4 regions of the Paenibacillus sp. FSL R7-269 genome follow, and region 4 is predicted to be linked to each of the others. Evidence: riboswitches for the same ligand, from Rfam matches in the RefSeq annotation. Region 4 holds a riboswitch; each other region holds the start of a gene.
What was found. Region 4 has a riboswitch for cyclic di-AMP ahead of C162_RS24735 (C40 family peptidase). Riboswitches for the same ligand answer to the same signal wherever they lie in the genome.
Positions count from the first base shown of each region.

Region 1: linked by a shared signal. The riboswitch ahead of C162_RS31105 (alpha/beta fold hydrolase) and the one ahead of C162_RS24735 (C40 family peptidase) in region 4 are both predicted to bind cyclic di-AMP.
Region 2: linked by a shared signal. The riboswitch ahead of C162_RS18575 (3D domain-containing protein) and the one ahead of C162_RS24735 (C40 family peptidase) in region 4 are both predicted to bind cyclic di-AMP.
Region 3: linked by a shared signal. The riboswitch ahead of C162_RS15390 (APC family permease) and the one ahead of C162_RS24735 (C40 family peptidase) in region 4 are both predicted to bind cyclic di-AMP.

Region 1 covers NZ_ASPS01000110.1:68,357-71,925, reverse strand. Annotated here, with positions in the region: gene C162_RS31110 (TrkH family potassium uptake protein) at 1-1,211, opposite strand, end outside; gene C162_RS31105 (alpha/beta fold hydrolase) at 1,291-2,103, opposite strand; cyclic di-AMP (ydaO/yuaA leader) riboswitch at 2,111-2,243, opposite strand; gene mnhG (monovalent cation/H(+) antiporter subunit G) at 2,241-2,600, opposite strand; gene C162_RS31095 (Na(+)/H(+) antiporter subunit F1) at 2,590-2,883, opposite strand; gene C162_RS31090 (Na+/H+ antiporter subunit E) at 2,883-3,365, opposite strand; gene C162_RS31085 (Na+/H+ antiporter subunit D) at 3,371-3,569, opposite strand, start outside.
Region 2 covers NZ_ASPS01000040.1:11,648-15,216, forward strand. Annotated here, with positions in the region: gene C162_RS18565 (HD domain-containing protein) at 1-214, shown strand, start outside; gene C162_RS18570 (TatD family hydrolase) at 269-1,039, shown strand; cyclic di-AMP (ydaO/yuaA leader) riboswitch at 1,239-1,467, shown strand; gene C162_RS18575 (3D domain-containing protein) at 1,755-2,915, shown strand; gene rnmV (ribonuclease M5) at 3,077-3,569, shown strand, end outside.
Region 3 covers NZ_ASPS01000030.1:91,003-94,571, reverse strand. Annotated here, with positions in the region: gene C162_RS15400 (DsbA family protein) at 1-626, shown strand, start outside; gene C162_RS15395 (disulfide oxidoreductase) at 623-1,057, shown strand; cyclic di-AMP (ydaO/yuaA leader) riboswitch at 1,284-1,443, shown strand; gene C162_RS15390 (APC family permease) at 1,573-3,390, shown strand.
Region 4 covers NZ_ASPS01000056.1:20,644-24,212, forward strand. Annotated here, with positions in the region: gene C162_RS24725 (hypothetical protein) at 1-364, shown strand, start outside; cyclic di-AMP (ydaO/yuaA leader) riboswitch at 577-715, shown strand; gene C162_RS24730 (C40 family peptidase) at 773-1,201, shown strand; cyclic di-AMP (ydaO/yuaA leader) riboswitch at 1,589-1,731, shown strand; gene C162_RS24735 (C40 family peptidase) at 1,736-2,227, shown strand; gene C162_RS24740 (GNAT family N-acetyltransferase) at 2,500-2,985, shown strand; gene C162_RS24745 (c-type cytochrome) at 3,113-3,469, shown strand.

The DNA of each region.
Region 1 (3,569 bases), on a different contig from region 4:
GTTAAGCCCATGGACATGCCCACGGTTCCAAAGGCTGATGTAGCTTCAAATAAAAGAGCAAGAATATCCGTATGGCGGGTATATTCAGTAATTGTTAATAAAAAGGTTGCTCCAAGAACAAGGCCTAAGGAGATGGTCATTACAGCCAATGATCTGAAAATAAGATCTTGAGGTATCCGTTTTTTTAGCAGCTGCACATCAGCATTCCCCTTGATGGTTGAGAAGATGCTTAATATGAGTACCGCAAAGGTGGTCGTCTTGATCCCCCCGCCTGTCGAGCCTGATGAAGCTCCTATGAACATCAGAAAGATCATAAAGAACTGGGACGCCGGTAACATCGCACCAATATCAATGGAGTTGAACCCCGCTGTGCGGGTAACCACTCCCTGGAAATATCCACCCCAGATTCTTTCCCCCCATGTGAGTGTACCAAATGTTCTGGTATTAAAAAGCTCAAACACAAATATGACCAGAAACCCTGCAAAACAAAGCACTCCTGAAGTGATTAGCACGATTTTTGTGTGAAAAGACAGAGCCTTCCAGCTTCTCTTGCGGTATAGATCCAGAATCACAATAAATCCAATTCCACCAATGATAAATAAAAATGAAATGACAATATTGACTAACGGATCACCGACATACCGGCTCAGACTATCCGACCATAATGAAAAACCTGCGTTATTAAAGGCCGAGATGGAATGGAAAATTCCATAATATAAGGCTTTGGCAACACCCAGGTCATTTGCCCACCGGACGGTCAACAACAATGCCCCAAGAGTTTCGAAGATAAATGAGATCAGCACAATGCTTAGTGATAACCGGACGACCCCTTGTGTTTCAATGGAGTTCGAAGATTGTTGGATGAGTAAACGCTCCTTCAGCCCAATCTTCTTCCCCAGAATTACGGCAATTAGAACACTGAACGTCATGAATCCTAATCCTCCGATTTGAATGAGGAGCAGGATAATGATTTGTCCAAAGTTGGAGAAGTCGGTTCCTGTATCCAGCACCACCAGTCCAGTGACACACACAGCTGAAGTTGAGGTAAACAATGCATTTAGCCATCCCACACTAGTTCCGGTGGATGAAGATACCGGTAAGGACAACATAATTGTCCCCAGAATGATGGTTACAGCAAAACCTAAAAGAATAATTCTTGATGAGGTTAGACTGAGTTTTCGAGTAAACCAAAGGTACCTTTTTTTAAACATATCACTGGCTCCTGTAATGATTCTTTTCGTAAATAAACAGCGCTGCGTCACCTTCAAGGCTGTGTGTCCAGTGAGAGCATCAGCCAGGTAGCTCTTGTTGAAAACACTGTTGGTCCTTTAGATAATCGAGCAAAAGCCGGTTAAATAATTGCGGTTGACATAGGTGACTAGGATACATGGCATTCTCGATGATCGCTAAATGAGCTTTGGGATACTTAGCCGCTGTTTTTTTAACTTGCTCTAACACCCGCTCATTGTGATTACCTGACACGATCAGCACCGGAATTTGCAGCCGCAGCGCAAACCCGTAACCGTCCGAATACTTCAACGCCATGCGTTGCTTAATCCATTCTGTCGTCCGTTTATGCATAAGCTCTTTTCTCAAGATATGGTAAGCCAAGAGCCACCGGTGATAGGTGATACGTAAAGGCTTGATAAACATTTCAGCAGGGAGATAATGAGAAATCCAGGCACAGAACTGCAACGCTTCTTTCAACTTACTTCCACTAGCAGAGTAATCACCTTGAAAATAACTATCCACCAAAATCATGGTAATCACCCGCTCAGGGAACAGATAGGCGAACTTCTGGGCAAGTATAGCTCCAGTGGAGCAGGCTACAATTACAATCTTTTCTACATCCAGTTTATCTAATAATGCCTTTAGATCCTCAACTTGAGTGTCTAAGATCCGGCCAATCTCAACATTCATCTTCCCCGACAGCCCGTTTCCTCTTAGATCATAGACAATTACTTTCGCGCGCTTACTGAAATATTCCGCCTGTGGTTCAAAAAGATGGTGGGAGGTCGAATAATCATGGATAAAAACGATGGGCAGACCGCTACCCGATATCTCATAATACAAGGTTGTTCCGTTGACATCAACAATAGGCACTGCAGGATTCCCCTCTCATGAACGCTTACGGGGTTAGCTGACGGATTCGGACCTGAGTAGCCCTACTCGATATTCTCGAGATTCACCCCGGAACTTTTGGTTCCCCCGTTTCCTTTACAGGAATTCAGCGGCAAATATCATTTCTCAGATTGCTCCTTACTTCTTTCCGTATGGGTAAGCAGATCGTCTTGTATGCTGTTTTTCCACAAGGGAACGCCCGAACGGTAGGCCGCCCGGCCATTTAGATGGCCTGCGACCGGTGAAGTGATGAATACAAAAAGAATCGCCAGCAGCAGCTTGACACTGATCTCTCCATCTTTGAACCAAAAGTAAAGGAAGCCGCCGCCCAATAAACATAACACCCCGAACGTTGCACTTTTGGTGGCCGCATGTGAACGCAGATAGACATCGGGCAGCCGGATCAGACCAAAGGCACTAATGCCGCAAAAAATGGCGCCCAGCACTACTAGAATCGAGCTAAACAACTCACCTGTCATGCAGTTCCCCTCCTTCTTCCACAACAACCCCACGTTCGATATACCTTGCGAGTGCAGTGGTTCCAATAAACGTCAGAATACCGATAACCAGAATTACCTCAAGAAAATTGCGGGTATCCAGCAGCATACTAATGACAGTAATCATAGCCAGTACATGAATGCCTATCGTATCTAGGGCCGCCACCCTATCCGAACGGGTAGGTCCTTTCAGAAGCCGGTACAGGCACGCGAGTATGGCCATTCCCAGAATGGTCAATGCGGTAGTTAATAGTACGGAGACCATCAGCGGGTCACCTCCATGATCACTTGTTCGAAATTCCCCCGGATCTGCTTCACCATTTCCTCAGCATCTTTGATGTCAATAGCATGAATATATAAGGTCTTCCCATCCCTTGACACGTCGAGAGTTAGCGTGCCAGGAGTCAGACATATCAGACAAGACAACAGTGTAACTTCCCAGGCTGAGGTTAAGGCTGTCTCATAGGCGAATATTCCAGGGCGGATCGCCAGCTTCGGACGAAGAATATGATAAATCACCACAAAGTTCGAGATGGTCAATTCGCGGATAAAGATCAGCAGCAGCTTGAATATGGACCATAGACGTTTTAAATAAAATGGCCGGGCCTGGGGCTTGGATCTTCTGAATAACAGCAGCATCCCTATGCCGAGCAGAAACCCGATAAGAAAAGTGGCGCCGGAGCTGCTATTATTGATTGCCATCCACAATAAAGCAACTAACAGATTAAACAAGAATTGTAGAGTCATTATATCTACTCCTTCAGTATGGCTTGAATGTATTCCGCAGGTGAAGCCAGAACCTCTCCGGCCTGTGCTACATAGGCATATAGAGCATCTGCTCCAATACCCATTGCAATGACAAGCACAAGCAGTGCAGCGGCGACAGCAGAAGCTCTCTTCAGGTTCACAGCAGGCAGTTCTCTCTCAGGTTCATTTCCCCAGAAGGCCAGC
Region 2 (3,569 bases), on a different contig from region 4:
TGATGTGTTCCGTCCGGGAGAGGGCTTTGACAGCAAGCAGATCCTGCTTTTGGACAAGCATGAGCGGCTGAGGGAAATCTCCGAGGTATCGGACATTGTACGCTCCATCAGCGGTATTCACCGCGGCAGATACCATCTGTATTTTCCACAGGACAGGCTGCAGAAAGCCCTTTCACAGTTGCCGCCGTCCATCGCAGAGATTTTTGCCAAATAATCAGATCAAGCTTGGAATTATAGATAACACAACAGGCCGAAAGGATGTAATGTAATGCAGTTATTCGACACCCATACCCATCTGGATGCTCCACAATTCGACGAAGACCGCGAAGAGGTCATTGCCAGAGCGCTGGAAGCCGGCGTCAGCAAGATGATCAACATTGGCTTTAACCGGGACACGATACCGACGACCATGCAGCTTGCCGAGAAATATGATTATATTTTTGCAGCCGTAGGATGGCATCCCCAGGATGCCATCACGATGAGGGACGGAGACCTGGAATGGATCGCCTCCTTATGCTCTCATCCCAAGGTGGTTGCCATCGGTGAGATCGGGCTGGATTACTACTGGGACACCTCCCCTAAGGATGTACAGCATGATGTATTCCGCAAGCAGATCGGTCTGGCCCGTGAGCTGAAGATGCCAATCTGTATTCATAACCGAGATGCTCATGAAGATGTGATCCGTATCCTCCGCGAGGAGAAGGCGGGCGAGGTTGGCGGCGTAATGCACTCCTTCTCCGGCAGCTGGGAAAGTGCCAAGATGTGTCTTGAACTAGGATTCCATCTTTCTTTTGGTGGACCGATTACGTTCAAGAATGCCCGGGTGCCCAAAGAGGTGCTTGCCCAGACTCCGCTAGACCGGCTGCTGATCGAAACCGACTCCCCATATCTAACTCCGCACCCCTTCCGGGGCAAGCGAAATGAGACCGCTCATGTGAGGCTGGTAGCGGAGGCGGCCGCGGCAATAAAAGGGATTGAATTACAGGAATTGGCTGAAATTACGTATGCGAACGCACTGGAACGATTTGGGATACTCTGAAAACGGGAGTAAAAGCGGTGAAAAATGAAGTATAGCGGATGTATTAAACTTTTTTGACTGAAAAACGGCCGATTATTACAATATTTTAATCATTTTTTTACGTAAACGTGGTTGAATCGTCCTTTACAACATGTATCAAAACAGGATATCATCTTTTCAGTGCAGTGAGCTGTTGTAACTGTGACAGTCACTAATTTCATGGATCGTCTCGCTGAGTCTCCGTATGGAGAACGGGGGAACCAATAATGCGCTGCCGCATGAACGTACAAGAGTACTGGCACAGAATTGCCGCAGGCATTATTTGATTTCTTTACGTGGTCTTTGGGGTGAATTTGAGGGCAACCGCCGTGAGCGGGTGACCTGAGATAGGGCGTCTCTCTTATGTCCGAACCCGACAGCTAACCCCGTAAGCGCAAGTAAGAGAGGAAACCTCGTGCATAAGCATTCCGACGTATTCGACACCGGGAAGCCACGAAAGAGTCCTCTAAGAACTCTTTTTTAGGCTTCTTTTGTTTTGAATAATGAGAATGCTCCCGGCATACTGTTATATAACAGATCTCCGGAGTAACTATGCCGAGCAGGCGATCCATGAGCAGGAAACGCTGAAGCAAGTGCGGGCGTATCCTGTTGCAAACTCAAACTTAGTTTCGTCAGAAGTGATACAGTCACCTTGATATAACTTGGACGACGGGGCTATGTAAGGAGGATGGAAAGAGTGGGCGTATTCCAACCAGAGGTATCCCATGATTCGCAATCATCCAGCAGGTCTTTCGCATTACGGTTGAAGCAAGTGAATCCCCGCGTAGTTTTACTTGCCGGTGTGGCATCGATTGTTATCGCACTGTTAATACTGCTGTACGTACACGGTCAGAGCAAAAAAGAAATTACCCTAGTAATAGACGGACAGGTACAGACACTGGAGACGCGGGAAACGCTGTTCAGTGATATGCTGGCTAAGGAACAGATTTCGCTGCAGGCGCATGATGAATTATCTATTGGCCTTAGTGATGAAATAAAAGACGGCGACCGTATCGTGATTAACACTGCGCAGAAGTTCGCTCTTACCGTAGACGGAAAGACCGAGACGTTATTTACGACCGAGGATACTATTGGTCAGGCCATCGACAAGCTGGGCTATAGCCTGGAAGGCTTAGACAAGATTTACCCTTCGCTAGAAACCGCAGTATCTGCAGACATGGAAATCAAAATTGTCCGGATTAACAAGCATGTGGTTCAACGGACAACTAATTTGCCTTTCCGGGTCATTAAGACAGCAGACCCCTCATTGACCAAGGGAACCGTAAGAGTGGCACAGGCAGGTAAGCCGGGCGTAATGATTCAGCACATCGAGAAGATCTATCAAGATGGCGAGCTGGCATCCATGCGCATGATCGGCAAGGAAGTACAGACTGTTACCAAGGACAAAGTCATTGCCATTGGAACCAAGCCGCTTCCTAAGCCCGTCGTAGTTACTGCCAAAGTCTCCAAACCTGTAACAACCTCCAACTCATCTAAAGCCAGTGCAAGGGTCAGCAATGTTACCAGTAAGGCTGGTCTGGATTTCGAGTACAAAAGAATGATCAAAAACGTATCCATGACTGCGTATTCGTCGCAGGAACCGGGTATTGGAACACGTACTGCCTCCGGCACACGCGTAACGGAAGGCCGCACTATAGCTGTAGATCCTAGTGTTATACCGATTGGCTGGTGGGTGTACATTGAAGGATTAGGGTTTCGCCGAGCAGAGGATACCGGCGGTGCCATCAAAGGCAACAAGGTGGATGTCTATTACGATTCATTGAGCCATGCCCGTAATTTCGGCCGTAAGTCGCGCACACTCTATGTGATCGGACCTGTGAAGCCGGAGCTGAACTAAACGTAAAGTCTTTTGCAAATTAGCGGTTAATACGATATAGTGAGGGAAGCACTTACGAAATTTCAGAGAGCTGCCGCTCATCACTTATACATTCTTTAGCCAAAAAGAAGGGGAGCGAATCCTCTTCTTTTTGCGTTCTGGAGTAAGGAGTAAAAATATTTATGATTAAAGAGCTAATTGTGGTTGAAGGGAAAAGCGATACTGTTGCCGTTAAGCGGGCGGTTGAGGCCGATACGATTGAAACCGGGGGTTCGGCAGTGGATAGCAGGGTCATTGCCAAGATCAAGCTGGCCATGGAGCGCCGGGGTGTAATTATTCTTACCGACCCGGATCATGCCGGAGAGCGAATCCGCAAAATCGTTGCGGCCAAGGTACCGGGCTGCAAGCATGCCTTCATCCCTGAGAAGGATGCAACCCGCAAAGGCGATATCGGAATAGAGAATGCTTCGCCTGAGGCTATCCGCCATGCGCTGGAGCATGTACATACCTCCTTCGAGGGGGCGCCGCCTATTATCGGGCTGGATGAGCTCATGGCCGCAGGGCTGATGGTGCATCCTCGGGCGGCTGAGCGCAGAATGCAGCTTGGCAATCTGCTCGGTATCGGTTATTGCAATGGCAAACAGCTATACAAACGTCTGGCGATGTTCGGCATTA
Region 3 (3,569 bases), on a different contig from region 4:
TTTTTGTAGGCTTATTCATACTTGCTTCGAAGGACTCTTCTCCTGCCGGTACAGACAGTAAGCCGGTTGCCTTCAATTACAGCGAAATGATGCGGCTTGGCAAGGAGGATGCTCCGGTTAAAATTGTGGAATTCGGCGATTTCAAATGTCCGGCTTGCGCCCAGTTCACCGGTGTGATCAAACCGCAGATCGTTCAGGGTTATGTAGATCAGAATAAAGCAGCCTTCTATTTCGTGAATCTGGCCTTCATCGGCAAGGATTCCAGAACGGCCTCCCTGGCAGCGCTTTCGGTGTATCATCAGAACCAGGAAGCGTTCTGGAAATACTTCGATGCGATCTATGCCAACCAGGGGAATGAAGACAAGGAGTGGGCTACGCCTGACTTCATGGTGAGTCTCGCCAAGCAGCTGGAGCTGCCGGTCGATTATGACCTGCTGCGCAAGGATATTGACGACCGCACCTATGCGAAGGAGCTGGACCGGGATATTCAGCTTGGCACGGATGCGGGCGTAACGAATACACCTTCCTTGTTCGTGAACGGCATCAAGGTGAAGGAGCCTTTCAATATGGAGGAGATTGACGCTCAGATTCAAGCAGCTACAGCAGCAGCGGGAGCTGCCCAATGACAGCCTTCTCTGCCTTCTGCCGGCGAAATTGTCTCTACTTGGCCTGGTTCGTCTGTGTGGTGGCTGTAGCGGGAAGCCTGTATCTCAGTGAGGTCCTGCATTACGAGCCGTGCAAGCTGTGCTGGTTCCAGCGGATCTTCATGTACCCGCAGCTGTTCTTGCTGGGGATCGCCACCTACCGGGCGGACAAGCGGATCATTCCTTATGTGCTTCCCCTTAGTCTGATCGGCGGCTGTATCTCTATTTATCATTATGCAGAGCAGAAAATTCCGGCGCTCAGCAAGGTGCTTCCCTGCACCATCGGCGTACCGTGCAACAAGGATTATCTGAATTGGTTCGGATTTGTTACGATCCCTCTGCTTGCACTTATAGCCTTTGTCTTAATCTCCATTCTGCTCTGGACAGGACGGAAAGAGGAGCCTGCAGAGTAAGAAGCTGACGGGCAGAAGGAAGAGAAGAGAATCCCCTTAATTTTAGCGAAAAATAATATACAAAAACCCTGTAAAATCACGTGTTAAAGGGATAATGAAAGAGAATGAAAGATCAAGACATACCGGATGATGAATTTGGTTGTTTTGAGTGCTTTTCATTCTTTTTTCATTTGTTTCCACGCTTTACGGAAGACGTATTGTAGCTTAATATTAGTCCTTGTGAGAAGTTGAATATGCGCTGAATTTTCCGGAAGGAAAAACGGGGGAACCACACTTTGGCCAAGGCCAAAAGGGGTGAATCGGAGCAGGCCGCAAGGGCTGTAACCGTAGGGCTACCACAGTCCGAATCCGCCAGCTAACCTCGTAAGCCACTAGTGGGATAATGACCATGCACATTAGGCATGCGGATCATTTCCGTATGCTTATTTTGGTGCCTGCATTTATGAAATCCACTTATGAAAACAGCGCAGGGAAACCCCATTTTCAACTTAACCAAGAGAGGAACTGTTACTACAATGGTAAGCAAGGTAAAACGACTATTGATCGGGCGTCCGATGAAGTCGAACGAACTCGATCATGAAAAGTTATCCAAGGTGAAAGCACTGGCTGTCCTGTCTTCTGATGCGCTCTCGTCTGTAGCCTACGGAACAGAACAAATTCTAATCGTACTGGTGGCCGCCGGGTTCACCGCCATCTGGTACTCCTTGCCAATTGCATTAGCCGTACTGGGCTTGCTGGCTATTCTGATTCTGTCCTATCGGCAGACGATATTCGCTTATCCGCAGGGCGGAGGAGCTTATATTGTAGCCAAAACCAATCTTGGAGTGCATACTGGGCTTCTGGCCGGCGGCTCGCTGCTGGTGGATTACATTCTGACGGTGGCGGTAAGCGCCTCGGCGGGGACGGACGCGATCACTTCAGCTTTTCCAAATCTGCATAATCATAGTGTCCTCATAGCGGTATCTGTTATCGTACTCTTAACGATTGTTAATCTGCGCGGGGTGACCGAATCGGCTTCGTTCATCGCCATCCCGGTCTATCTGTTCGTCGTCTCCATCTTCGTGCTGATTATCGCAGGGATCTTCAAATATGCAACCGGCGGGGCTCATGCACACGTTCCTGAGATTGGTACGGCAGTCTCCAATGTCAGTATGTTCCTGCTGCTGAAGGCATTCAGCTCCGGTTGTTCGGCCCTAACCGGGGTAGAGGCGGTCTCCAATGCCATTCCTAACTTCAAAGCGCCGGCGGAGAAAAATGCAGCCAAAACGCTGATGCTCATGGGCCTCATTCTCGGAGCTATGTTCACAGGCATTACGCTGCTGGCTTACTGGTACGGCATCATGCCCGATGAGAAGGCCACCGTGGTCTCACAGATTACCGAGTCTACCTTCGGCCGTGGCGGGCTGTACTTCTTCATTCAGGGGATTACGGCGGTTATCCTGTTCCTGGCAGCCAATACGGCGTACTCGGCCTTCCCGCTGCTGGCGTTCATGTTCGCCAAAGACAAATATCTGCCCCATGCCTTCATGGTGCGCGGCGACCGGCTTGGCTTCTCCAACGGCATTATTTTCCTCGGCGTCATGTCGGCAGTGCTCGTAGCTGCATTTCACGGGAATACGGAAGGACTCATTCCATTATATGCAGTAGGGGTATTCATTCCGTTCACGCTGTCGCAGCTAGGCATGATGGTCCAATGGTACAGAACGAAGCCGCAAGGCTGGCAGAGCAAGTTCGCCGTGAATACGGTCGGGATGCTCACCACGTTAACGATCACCATGATCTTCATTATCACCAAATTCTCCAGCGTGTGGATGGCCTTCATCTTCCTGCCGGTCGTCATTATCGTGTTCCACCGGATTCACCGCCATTATATGAATATTGCCGATCAGCTGCGGATCTGTCCCGCTACCGATAAGCCTTGTATCAAAGGAAGCACCGTAGTCGTTCCGGTCGCCGGTGTGACCCGCGCAGTACTACATTCGATCAGCTATGCGAAGTCATTGACTGATAATGTGGTCGCTGTATATGTAGGCTTTGATGAAGAAGAGATTCACAAGATGGAGCAGAAGTGGGAGGAGTGGAACCCCGGAGTACGCCTGATCGTACTGCGCTCCCGCTACCGCAGTATTATCCGCCCGCTGGTGAAATTCATCGATACAGTAGAATGGAAGACCTCTTCAACGGATCATATTACCGTCCTGATTCCGCAATTCGTTACCAAGCATTGGTGGCAGGCGGTGCTGCATAATCAGACCAGCTTGTTCATCCGCTCTTATCTGATGAATCAGAAGGATATTGTCATCGCCACGGTTCCTTTCCATCTGCATAAATAATATAGAAGATTATAGAAAGACGGCTGTTTCTGCTTCATGCGGAGGCGGCCGTTTTTACGTTTTAGTTGACAGAGATAATGAGAATCAATATCATCAATCTATAAGCAATAATTGAGCTTGTCTGTTTCATAGCCATATTTATAATAGAGGAGCCTTGCTCCATTACATTTATACGAGGA
Region 4 (3,569 bases):
CAGCGGCGTTCTCGATGTTCAGCTCCTGCTCAAGCTTGTGCCCTGTGTGCTGGGCTGGCTGCTCTATCTATTCCTTGTCCGCAAGCTTCTGCTCTATATGCAATTCGGCTATACCGCAGGTACCGGCATGTTCTCCTCGCTGCTAATCTGCCTGAAGGTGTTGATGCCTTCGATCGGTATTTCCGTCATTCTGGGGGCGGGAAGCCTGGCCGTAATTCTGCTCTGTAGCGCCTCTGCTCTGTTCTATCCCGGATTGCCGGCACTTATGCTCCGCCAGGCAGCTCCGCTGCCCTCCACGCTGTTCAATATGTGGGGAATCGCTGCCCAGTACCACCTCTGGTCCAGTAAATCATTTCCACAATAATAAGCTGCTACAGCGGCATACTAAAAAGAGTCACAGCCCCTCATCAGGGAGCAGGACTCTTTTTTGCTTGAAGAGAAGGACAAAAGCATTTGCAAAAGGGTAAATCGTCTGATACAATGATGCCTGTACCACTAGTAACAAAGTTGTAATCTTTCAAACAGAATCTTCCGTATCTATTGCAATTTAATCAATGTCGATAAGTCACTGTTCTGGTGCATAAAACGCCGAATTCCCTGCACCGGGAAGTGGGGGAACCATATTTTGGGTGAATTGATCTCGCTTTAGAGGGGTCATAGGGGAACCTTCTACCGAATCCTTAAGCTAACCTCGCAGGCCCTGGAAGGAGTACATCTTTTGATTAGACAGAATTTCAAGAAAAAATGCACCGCAGCGGCGCTGGGTCTTGTGATGGTATTCACACTCGGAGCGGGCAGTGCCTTCGCAGATTCCAAAATGGATACTGTGATTTCAAAAACCATTGGAACGTCGTATAAAACCGGGGGCACAACCACCAGCGGCTTCGACTGTTCCGGATTTACCAAGTATGTGTTCAAGAATGTCGGGCTTACCTTGCCCCGTACATCCAAAGCACAGTACAAAGTTGGAACAACAATATCCAAGAGCAATCTACGCTCCGGAGATCTCGTGTTCTTCAATACTCTGGGTAACGGAGTTTCCCATGTCGGTATTTATGTTGGAAACGGGAAGTTCGCACAGTCCTCCAGTTCACGTGGTGTAACCATCAGTTCGATGAGCCAGTCTTACTGGGCCAACCGCTACGTTGGCGCCAAAAGAGTAATGAGCACAACAGCCTACCAAGCTGTCGCTTACGATTGAACCTTTGAAGCATACCCCGAATATTTCAGCCTCTAACAACTAAATGTAACTTATACGAGCCCGGGATGATTATTGCCGTAATCATTTCCGGGTTTTTCCTTTTCCTTATTCTACCTTTTACCCGAATCCACAGCCTTGAAACAGCATTTTATTGCAAAAACAAAGAAAAAATCATATTAAATAACCCCGGCGCATAGATATGAGTCTTTCGAAAGGGCTATAACTCTAAAAAACAGCAAAAAAGATGGATTAATATGTTATAAGTGATTGCCAAGCGCCTTAGTCTTTGTTACAATTATCGCAGTGAGCTTTTAGTAACATTTTTGTAATTATTGAATCGCTTTTAACAAAGGTTTTGTCATGTATTGAATGAACCGCTAATCCTAATCAACAGTCATGCCGAGTTCCCTAATGAATTAGGGAAACGGGGGAACCACTTTGGGTGAATTGACCTCCTATTCTAAGAGGGGTCATAGGGGACCTTCAACCGAACCCTTAAGCTAACCTCGTAGGCATTGGAAGGGGTATTTACTTTTGAAGAAGAAGCTAGCAGCCGCAGTACTAAGCTTGTCCATTATCTTCACAATCGGAGCAGGAAGCGCTTTCGCGGATTCCAAAATGGATAAAGTGATCGACAAAGCCATCGGAACCAAATACGTATCCGGCGGTACATCAACTAACGGGTTTGATTGCTCCGGATTTACAATGTATGTTTTTGATAAGATCGGCATTAACCTGCCCCATCAATCCGGCTCTCAGTACCAGATGGGTACTGACGTGTCCCGTGACGAGATGAGACCAGGCGATCTTGTATTCTTCAATACAAGCGGTAAGGGCATATCCCATGTAGGTATCTATGTTGGTGACGGCGAATTCGCCCATGCCTCTTCCTCACGCGGTGTAACCATCAGTTCGCTGAGTGACAGCTATTACGTCAACCGCTACGTTGGCGCCAAACGAATCATGAGTACAGATGCCTACAAGACTGTAGCTTCGGATTCCCAAGACAACGATGATGTACAATAATTCTTTGTAACCTACGCTCTTTTCCAAGATTTTTGCCGAAATCTTGGAGAAGGGCTTTTTTTTGTCTATAAAATTACTTACCCGTCTCTATATTTGTAAAACACCGATTCTGTACTTTCAGAAAATAATTATTGGCGTTTGTCAAGTTTCTGCATTTCCGCAAGGAATTTGCGTCGAAACTGGCTGTTTTTGTATATAATTAATAGAAGAACAAGTGGAAACGGCTTTTCCGTCCTTTAAAAGCAGTTTCGGCTGGAAGGAGGCCTCCCGTAATGATTAGCTCCCCGTTAACCTTTTATGTGGTGCCTATGGAACCGCAGCATGCCGCTGAGATCTGTGAGTGGAGCTACAAGCCTCCGTATAATATTTACGGCTGGATGTCCTGGGAGCAGATGCAGGCGCTGGGCGTGGAGTTCGGAGACCCGCAGCTTCGCAGTGAGCAATATGTATCTGTAGTGAACGGACAGGGGGATCTGTGCGGCTTCGCCCAGCTCTTTCCGATGGAGGGGGTAGTCCGGCTTGGTGTCGGAATGCGGCCCGAGCTGTGCGGCCATGGAATGGGGCATCTGTTCATGAAGGCTATTGTGCAGGCAGCACGGGCGCGATACCCGGAGCGTGAGATCGACCTGGAGGTGCTGACCTGGAACCAGCGCGCCATCCGCGCTTACCAGAAATGCGGATTCACTATAACGGATACCTATGAACGCCGCACCCCGACCGGCAATAAGCCTTTTTATTGCATGGTCTATGAGGAATAGCACTGGAGACAGATTGATTTGCAAAAAAATGGATCGTTTGTGTTCATTTTTTTGACACAAATACTATGATAACGCTTCACCATCCGCTATAATGGAGTCAGCAGCTTACATGGAGGGACGGATGCAGATGCAGAAATGGATCATGAGCGGTTTGTTTTTTGCCGCCTGTGCCTTTGCAGTAATCTTAATGTTTACCTTACCCGGTAAATCCGAGGTGGCGGAGCAGAACAAGCCGACCATGCCGGAGGTTGTGCTGGACGCTGCTGGCGCAGAAGCTACAGTGAAGGCCAATTGTATCTCCTGCCACGGTGACCAGCTTCAGGGCGGGGCGGGACCCAGCCTGCAGCAGGAAGGCGCTTCGCATGACGCGCCGCAGATCTACAGCATAGTCACCAAGGGCCGCGGACAGATGCCTTCCTTCAAAGACAGGCTGGCCCCTGAAGAGATTGCGAATGTAGCCCTATGGCTGGCCGAGAAGAAATAATCCGCAACCTGTACAAACACCATGCTCTTCATTTCAAATGTATAATGCCCGTGACGAGGATAACGAATGATCCTTGCACGGGCATTTCTATTGATCAGAT